2 regions of the Streptomyces sp. NPDC057694 genome follow, and region 1 is predicted to be linked to the other one. Evidence: riboswitches for the same ligand, from Rfam matches in the RefSeq annotation. Region 1 holds a riboswitch; the other holds the start of a gene.
What was found. A riboswitch is a leader RNA that binds a small molecule or an ion and turns the genes downstream of it on or off. The one in region 1 is predicted to bind cobalamin.
Positions count from the first base shown of each region.

Region 2: another riboswitch for cobalamin. It lies ahead of ACFVDP_RS03050 (ABC transporter substrate-binding protein); the one in region 1 lies ahead of ACFVDP_RS08900 ((2Fe-2S) ferredoxin domain-containing protein).

Region 1 is NZ_JBHVIX010000002.1:434,569-438,294, forward strand. It holds gene meaB (methylmalonyl Co-A mutase-associated GTPase MeaB) at 1-894, shown strand, start outside; gene ACFVDP_RS08895 ((2Fe-2S)-binding protein) at 923-1,600, opposite strand; gene ACFVDP_RS08900 ((2Fe-2S) ferredoxin domain-containing protein) at 1,597-1,995, opposite strand; cobalamin riboswitch at 2,057-2,179, opposite strand; gene ACFVDP_RS08905 (NUDIX domain-containing protein) at 2,208-2,684, opposite strand; gene ACFVDP_RS08910 (patatin-like phospholipase family protein) at 2,766-3,726, opposite strand, start outside.
Region 2 is NZ_JBHVIX010000001.1:636,017-639,742, forward strand. It holds gene ACFVDP_RS03040 (lytic polysaccharide monooxygenase) at 1-814, opposite strand, end outside; gene ACFVDP_RS03045 (alpha/beta fold hydrolase) at 952-1,635, shown strand; cobalamin riboswitch at 1,908-2,088, shown strand; gene ACFVDP_RS03050 (ABC transporter substrate-binding protein) at 2,127-3,191, shown strand; gene ACFVDP_RS03055 (FecCD family ABC transporter permease) at 3,188-3,726, shown strand, end outside.

The DNA.
Region 1 (3,726 bases):
CGGCTCGCACAGGAGTTGCTGACCGAGCTGCTCCCGTACAGCGGCCGGGCCCGCCGGATCGGCGTCAGCGGGGTGCCGGGGGTGGGGAAGTCGACGTTCATCGACGCGTTCGGCACCCTGCTGACCGGGCTCGGCCACCGGGTGGCCGTGCTCGCGGTCGATCCGTCGTCCAGCCGGACGGGCGGTTCCATCCTGGGCGACAAGACGCGGATGGAGCGGCTGGCGGTCGATCCGGCCGCCTTCGTACGCCCCTCCCCCACGGCCGGGACGCTCGGGGGTGTCGCGAAGGCGACCCGGGAGTCGATCGTCGTCATGGAGGCCGCCGGGTACGACGTCGTCCTGGTGGAGACGGTCGGCGTGGGCCAGTCGGAGACGGCTGTCGCGAACATGGTCGACACGTTTCTGCTGCTGTCGCTGGCGCGGACCGGCGACCAGTTGCAGGGCATCAAGAAGGGTGTCCTGGAGCTGGCCGACGTCATCGCGGTGAACAAGGCCGACGGGCCGCACGAGCGTGACGCGCGGTCGGCGGCGCGGGAACTGTCGGGCGCGCTGCGGCTGATGCACGGCAAGGACGCGTTCTGGACGCCTCCTGTGCTGTGGTGCAGCGCCCGTGAGGAGAGCGGGCTCGACCAGGTCTGGGAGCGGATCGAGCAGCACCGTTCGCTCCTCGACTCGACGGGGCGGCTCGCCGAGCGGCGCCGTACGCAGCAGGTGGACTGGACCTGGACGATGGTGCGCGACGAGCTTCTCGGCCGGCTGCACGCCGATCCCGCGGTGCGGGCCGTGACGCCCGGTCTGGAGCAGCGGGTCAGGGACGGCGAGCTCACCGCGACACTGGCCGCCGAGCGGATCCTGGACGCGTTCCAGGAGCGGGACACGCGGGTCGGGGACTGATCCGCCCTGCTGCCCGGCCCGCGGTCGGTCACGGGGTCAGGCAGCAGTCCCCGCACTTCCCGCCGCCCGGGGCCCGGTAGTAGAGGCAGCAGCTGTTGCGGCGGAAGGTCGGACCGGGCCCGGTGATCCGGCCGGTGCCGCGCAGCCGGCCCGTGTCCAGCAGTTCCCGCGTCAGGCGGGTGAGCGGGCCGCGCAGGGCGGGCCGGGTTCTCAGCAGTTGCGCCGCCGAACCGACCAGCGCGGACGCGGAGTTGCCGGCCAGCAGGCCCGGTGCCACCTTCACCGTGAGGCCGCGCTCGACCTCCCTCAGCACGCCGTCGGCCTCCGCGAGGACGGCTTCCAGGGGCGACGGCAGGCGGGCGGCGAGCCGTCCCCGCGGGCCGACAAGGCGCAGGTCCGTCCCGTCACCGGACCACTCCACGCCGCTCATCGTCGGCACGATCCCGTGCACGAGAGCGCAGGCGAGGACCGGCGACCAGAGCCGGGCCGCGAGTCCCAGGTGCGCGACGGAGACGCCGACGCGTGTCTCGGCCGTCCCGAAGCGGTCGTTGACGGCTCGGGCCCGGTCTGCGAACCCGTCGCGAAGAGCGCCGCCCCGTTCGTGGAACGGCGCGGGCGCGACGGTGTCGAGGGCGAAGAATCCACCGAGCCGCGCCACGTCGCGCAGCGCCTCGGCGACCTGCTCCGGCGGGACCTCGGCGGTCATGGCGTGAGAGGAGCGCGGCGCGGGGGCTGGATGAGATAGAGGTCGAGGATGTCGGGCCGGGCCGCGACACCGGGTCCTCCCGCCCGTACCCAGTCCGCTATGTCTTCCGTCGCGTCCCGGTCGTTGACGAGCCCGAGCCACACCGGCCGGGCACCAGCCGCCCGGCCGGCTGTCGACGGCTGTACGACGACGACGTTGGCCTGCTCGCACACGTCGAGGCATTCGGAGATCCGGACCGGGGCGATCTGGCGCAGCCGCGCGGTCTGGGCCGCGTGATCGGCGTCGACCTTGACGGTGCCGCAGCAGCAGTCGCGGCACACCACCACCCGGCACGGGACCGTCCGGTCCTCCGTCGACCCGGTCTCGTCGGTCTCGTCGGCGAGCCGCTCAGGCATGCCGCGTCCTTCCTCTCGCCGGGGAGTTCCGCCCCGGGGTGCTTCGAGGAGGCGACAGCGTGAGTCTCCTGGCTCTCGGGTCCGCGCTCGTCCCGGCCTTCCCACCCGCGCGGGGCAGTGGCTCGTCGGGATCCGCTCGCCGATCACAGTGGCGGTACCGCACCGGATTCACACCGGTTTCCTCGGGCGGCTGTCGCCCTTGTCCTCGGTCATCATGCCATCCGCGCCGACGGCCCGAGCCTGCCCATGGTCCGCAGGAGCGGCACCAGGTGGTGTTCGACCGCCGGGGCGAGCCGCAGGTCCGGGTCGTGCCCGTCGGTCCAGCGCAGGGCGGCCAGTTCGGCTGCCGGGACCGGCTCCCCGACGAGGTGCGTGGAGAAGACGGTCAGGTGCATCGGTACGCCCTCCAGCGCCGCCCGCTCCTCGACCACCGCGAGATGTTCGAGCGGCCCGGTCGAGACACCCAACTCCTCCGCGAGTTCTCGCTTCAGGGTCTCCTCCGGCCGCTCCCCCGGCTCGGGCTTGCCACCCGGCACGTAGAACACGTCCGGCGCGGCCTGCTTGCTGACGACGAGCAGCTTCCCGTCCTCGATCACGGCCGCGGCGACGACCTTCATGACCGCCGCGTCGTCCGCGCGGTCCGAGTCGTCCGCGCGCGCCGCGTGATCCGTCTGATCCCTCTGATCCATTCCTGCATTGTGCAGTGCGGCTGCCCGCCCTTTCGGCGGCGGCCCGGATCGGTGGCGGTCACACGGTCCGCCGGACGGGCCCTACGCGGCGTCGGTGCGCCACAGTTTGCCCGGGTCGTCGCCCGCTTCGTCCAGGATGATCCGGGCGTCCCGTTGGCCGAGCTTGATGGCCTCGCCGATGAACTCCGGTTCGAAGAACAGGTAGCTGAGCAGTTCGCCCCGGCTCTGTCCCGGGCCCAGGAGCGCGGCGAGGAACATCAGGTCGGGGTTGGTCAGGCGGCGCACTCCACGGAAACTGGTGTCCAGTACGTACTCCGCCTTCTCGCCGAGCTGGTCCGCCTGGCCGGGCAGTGGGCCACCGAAGAGGTACTCGATGACGGTGTACGGGCGTCCGCGCGGGCTGATCCGTTTCGCCCCGGACTCGAGCAGCTCGTCGACCTTGCCGAGCGTCCGCGTGTCCTCCACCATGCGATCGCCCATCAGGCCGGTGAGGATCTGGGCGACGACGTCCTGGACGGACGGCACGGGTTCGTCCTGGCAGTCCGTGGAGTGCGGCAGATCGCGCAACGGTGTCGTGGCGACGATCACGACGCGGCGCGCGCCGAGCGAGATCGTCGGCTTGATGGGGGCGTTGAGGCGTACACCGCCGTCCATGTACCAGCAGCCGGCCGGTCCGATCCTGACGGGCGGGAACGCCACGGGAATCGCGGCGGACGCCATCACATGGTCCTCGTTCAGGACGGTACGGGTGTAGTCCACCGCCCGGTCGGCGTCGGAGGCCGGCAGCCTCGCTGCTGCCGGTCCCTCGGCGAAGACCTCGGTACGGCCGCTGCCGAAGGCCGTCGTGGCCACGGCGACCGCCTGTACCGCGCCGTCGGCCAGGTTGGCGTGGAGCTGGTTCCAGTCCACCTTCGTCCGCAGCGTGGTCCGCAGGGGGCTCGTGTCGAGCAGGCCGGCCAGGGGCGCGCTGGACGGGTTCACCACCCTGGTCAGGCACTGCCGCAGGATCGAGGGCAGGGCCGTCAGCAGGAACGGCCTGAAG
Region 2 (3,726 bases), on a different contig from region 1:
CCGCGCCGAGTGCGGCCGCCTCGCGGGCGGACTGCTCGCCGCCGGTCAGCCCGGTCACCTCTCCTGCTCCGCCGTCGAAGACGACGTCCGAGCAGGAGAAGAAGTTCTCCTGGCTGTCGGAGCGGATCCACTGGACGAACAGCATCTGGCGGCCGGTGCGCTCGGGGAGTTGAAGGTCCCAGTAGTAGTGGCCGTCCTCGGTGCCCGGGCCGCCCTCGTGCGGCGGGTCCTGGACGGTCTGCACCTTCTCCAGGTCCGCCCAGCCCAGCGGCTGCTCCGGGTCGAAACCCTCGTTGGTGACGTACACCTCGAACCTGCCCGGGTGATGCGCCCAGTTGCTGTACTTGACTTGAAGGGTGGCGCCCGCCGTGAGGTGAGTGAGGGGCCAGTCGGCGCGGGCCGCGTTGTAGGGCGAGAAGTCGTACGGGCTGCGGTCTCCGGCGCTGCACAGGGTGCCGTCCGGGACGTAACCCGCGCCGCGCCCGCCCGCGTTGGAGTCGAGTACCGCGAACCAGTTGTACAGCGGTGTCGTGCCCGCCTCCTCGACGGCGGCCTTGCAGGCGGGGTTGGTCGGCATCTGGGTGGAGGAGTTGGCGAGGAGGTCCTTGTAGCAGAGGTAGGTGCGCGAGCCGGGCATCAGGGCGACGCCGTGCGCGGCGGCCGGGGACGGCACAGCGAGCACGGTGGCGACGGCGAAGCCCGCCGCGCCGACCAGACCGGCCGCGCGCCGGGACCGGAGGGATCTCGCTGCACGGGTAGTGGTCCGGCCGGTCCCGGGGCGACGAGGAACTGCCGTACGGGGAGGAACCGTCATGGGAATGTCTCCTTCGGGAGGTCTCCGACGAGCGGTACTCCTCGTAGTCGTCGCCGGTACCGATTCGGTTGCCGCGCACCGGCGTAGCCTCGCGAGATCGACTGATCCAACTGATCCGCAGGGCGGGGGTTCGGGAAATGACGGAACGGCGCACGGTGCGCGTGGCGGGGGTCCGGTTGTCCTACGAGGTGTCGGGGCCGCCGGACGCCGTGCCGCTCCTGCTGCTGCCCGGCCTGGGAGAGGGTGCCGCCGACTGGGCGCCGGTGGCACCGGCGTTCGCCCGCGACCACCGGGTGTACGCCCTCGACCTGCGCGGGCACGGGCGGAGCGACTGGCCGGGACGGTACTCACTGGAGCTGATGCGGGACGACGTCGCCGCGTTCCTGGACGCGGCGGGCCTCGACCGGGTGCGGGTCGTCGCGCACTCCATGGGTGGCGTGGTCGCCTTTCTGCTGGCGGCGGCCGAGCCGGAGCGGGTGGCACGGCTGGTTCTGGAGGACGTGCCGCTCCCCCGCCCGCGGACACCGCCGCCGCTGGTCCGGCCCGAGGGAGACCTGGCCTTCGACTGGGAGATGGTGGTCGCGGTCCGGCAGCAGCTCGACACCCCGCCCGCGCACTGGCTGGAGCGTCTCGGCGACATCACCGCCGAGACGCTGGTGGTGGCGGGCGGGCCCCTCAGCCATGTCCCGCAGGACGGTGTCGCGGAGCTGGCCCGACGTATTCCCGGCGGGCGGCTGCTGACCCTTCCCGTCGGGCACCTCATCCACCGGGACGCGCCGGAGGAGTTCGCGACGGAGGTCTGCGCGTTTCTCGGGGCGTGAGCCGGTGCAGGGCGGCTGGATCAGTTGTCGTCCGTCTGCGGGCCGGTGGCCGCTTCTCGCGCAGTTCCCCGCGCCCCTGAGGCAGGCGCTTCGCGCCGCCTCCCCTTTGAGGCTGCGGCTTCGCCGCGCTTTTGATGGAGATGCCGCACGAAGTGCGCACTCCAGGGGCGCGGGGAACTGCGCGACCAGCCCCCACCGGCCCGCAGCCGACAACGAGCCCCGGTCCCGGCAAAAGGACCCGCGCCCACCCCGTGATACTTTCGCCAGGCCAGTCGTACCTTTGCACGGTCTGTCCGTGCACGGGTCAGGGAATCCGGTGAGAATCCGGAACTGACGCGCAGCGGTGAGGGTGACGGGCGGAGCCACAGCCACTGGGCCGGTGACACGGTCTGGGAAGGCGCTTCGCGCGGACGACCCCGAGTCCGAAGACCTGCTGGCGGCCCCCGGCGGCGTTCCGCGGTCCGGGGGTTGACCGTAGACCGGCTCCGCGTATGAGCCCTGGACGCAGAGGATCTCCCGTGCCGCCCGCCCGCACCACCCGTCACCTCCGCCGTACCGCAACGCTGTTGGCCGGCGTCCTCCTCCTCGCCGGATGCGGCGGATCGACCGGCGCAGGCACGGACGAGAAGGCGACGGGCGGGGTCACCGTCGACAACTGCGATACGAAGGTGCACGTCGACCACGCCCCTCGGCGTGCCGTCGCCCTCGATCAGGGGTCGGCCGAGATCATGCTGTCGCTCGGTCTGGCCGACCGGATGGTGGGCACCGCCACCTGGACCGACCCCGTGCTCAAGGGACTTGAGAAGGCGAACGCGAAGGTGCCGCGGCTCGCCGACCGCTACCCCTCCTTCGAGAAGGTCCTCGCCGTCGAACCCGACTTCGCCGCGGCCTCGTTCACCTACACGCTCAGCAAGGGCGGGGTGGCGCCGCGCGAGAAGTTCACCGAACTCGGCGTCCCCGCCTACCTCTCCCCCAGCGACTGCGCGGGCAAGAACAACAGTGGCGACGGCGACGGCGAGCGCACGAAGGCGCTCACCCTCGACACGGTCTACGGCGAGATACGTGACCTGGCGAAGATCTTCGACGTCGAGAAGCGCGGCGAGAAGCTCGTCGACAGCCTCAAGTCCCGGGTACACAAGGCCACTTCGGCGGCCGACGCCTCGGACGTCAGCGTGCTGTACTGGTTCGCGAATTCCGACTCGCCCTACATGGCGGGCTGTTGTGGTGCTCCCGGCGTCATCACGGAGGAGCTGGGGCTGCGCAACGTCTTCGACGACACGCATGAGGAGTGGCCGCAGATCGGCTGGGAGACGGTCGCGGACCGTGACCCGGACGTCCTCGTCATCGGTGACTTGACGCGCCGCTCGCAGTCGGCCGAGTCCGCCGCCCAGAAGATCAGGTTCCTGGAGTCCGATCCCGTCACGAAGAACATGACGGCGGTGCGCGAGAAGCGGTACGTGCTCTTGAGCGGGCAGGACATGAACCCGACGATCCGCACCGTGGACGGAGTGGAGAAGGTGGCCGCCGCGCTCGGCGAGTTCGGCCTCGCCAAGTGAGTGCCGCGACCCTGCGGTCAGGTCTCTACTGGACGGCGGGCGTCTTCGCGCTGTGTGCGTCCGTCGCCGTGGCGATCACCTTCGGGCCCGCGCAGATCCGCGTCGGCGACGTCTGGTCGGCGGTGGGCGCGCGCCTCGGCTGGGGCAGCTCGGACCTGACGCCGATCCGCGACGGCATCGTATGGAATCTGCGGCTGCCGCGGACGCTGCTCGCGGCCGTGTGCGGGGCCGGGCTCGCCGTGTGCGGCACGGTGCTGCAGGCGCTGCTGCGCAATCCGCTCGCCGATCCGTTCGTGCTCGGGGTGTCCTCGGGGGCGTCGACGGGCGCCGTGCTCGTCGTGGTCCTCGGGGTGGGCGGCGGCGCGCTGTCGGTGTCCGGCGGGGCGTTCATCGGCGCGGTCCTGTCGTTCGCGCTGGTGCTGCTGCTCAGCCACACGCTGGGCGGCACGACGGACCGGGTGGTGCTGAGCGGGGTGGCCGCGATGCAGTTGTTCTCCGCGCTGACCTCGTTCGTGGTGCTGACGGCCGCCGACGC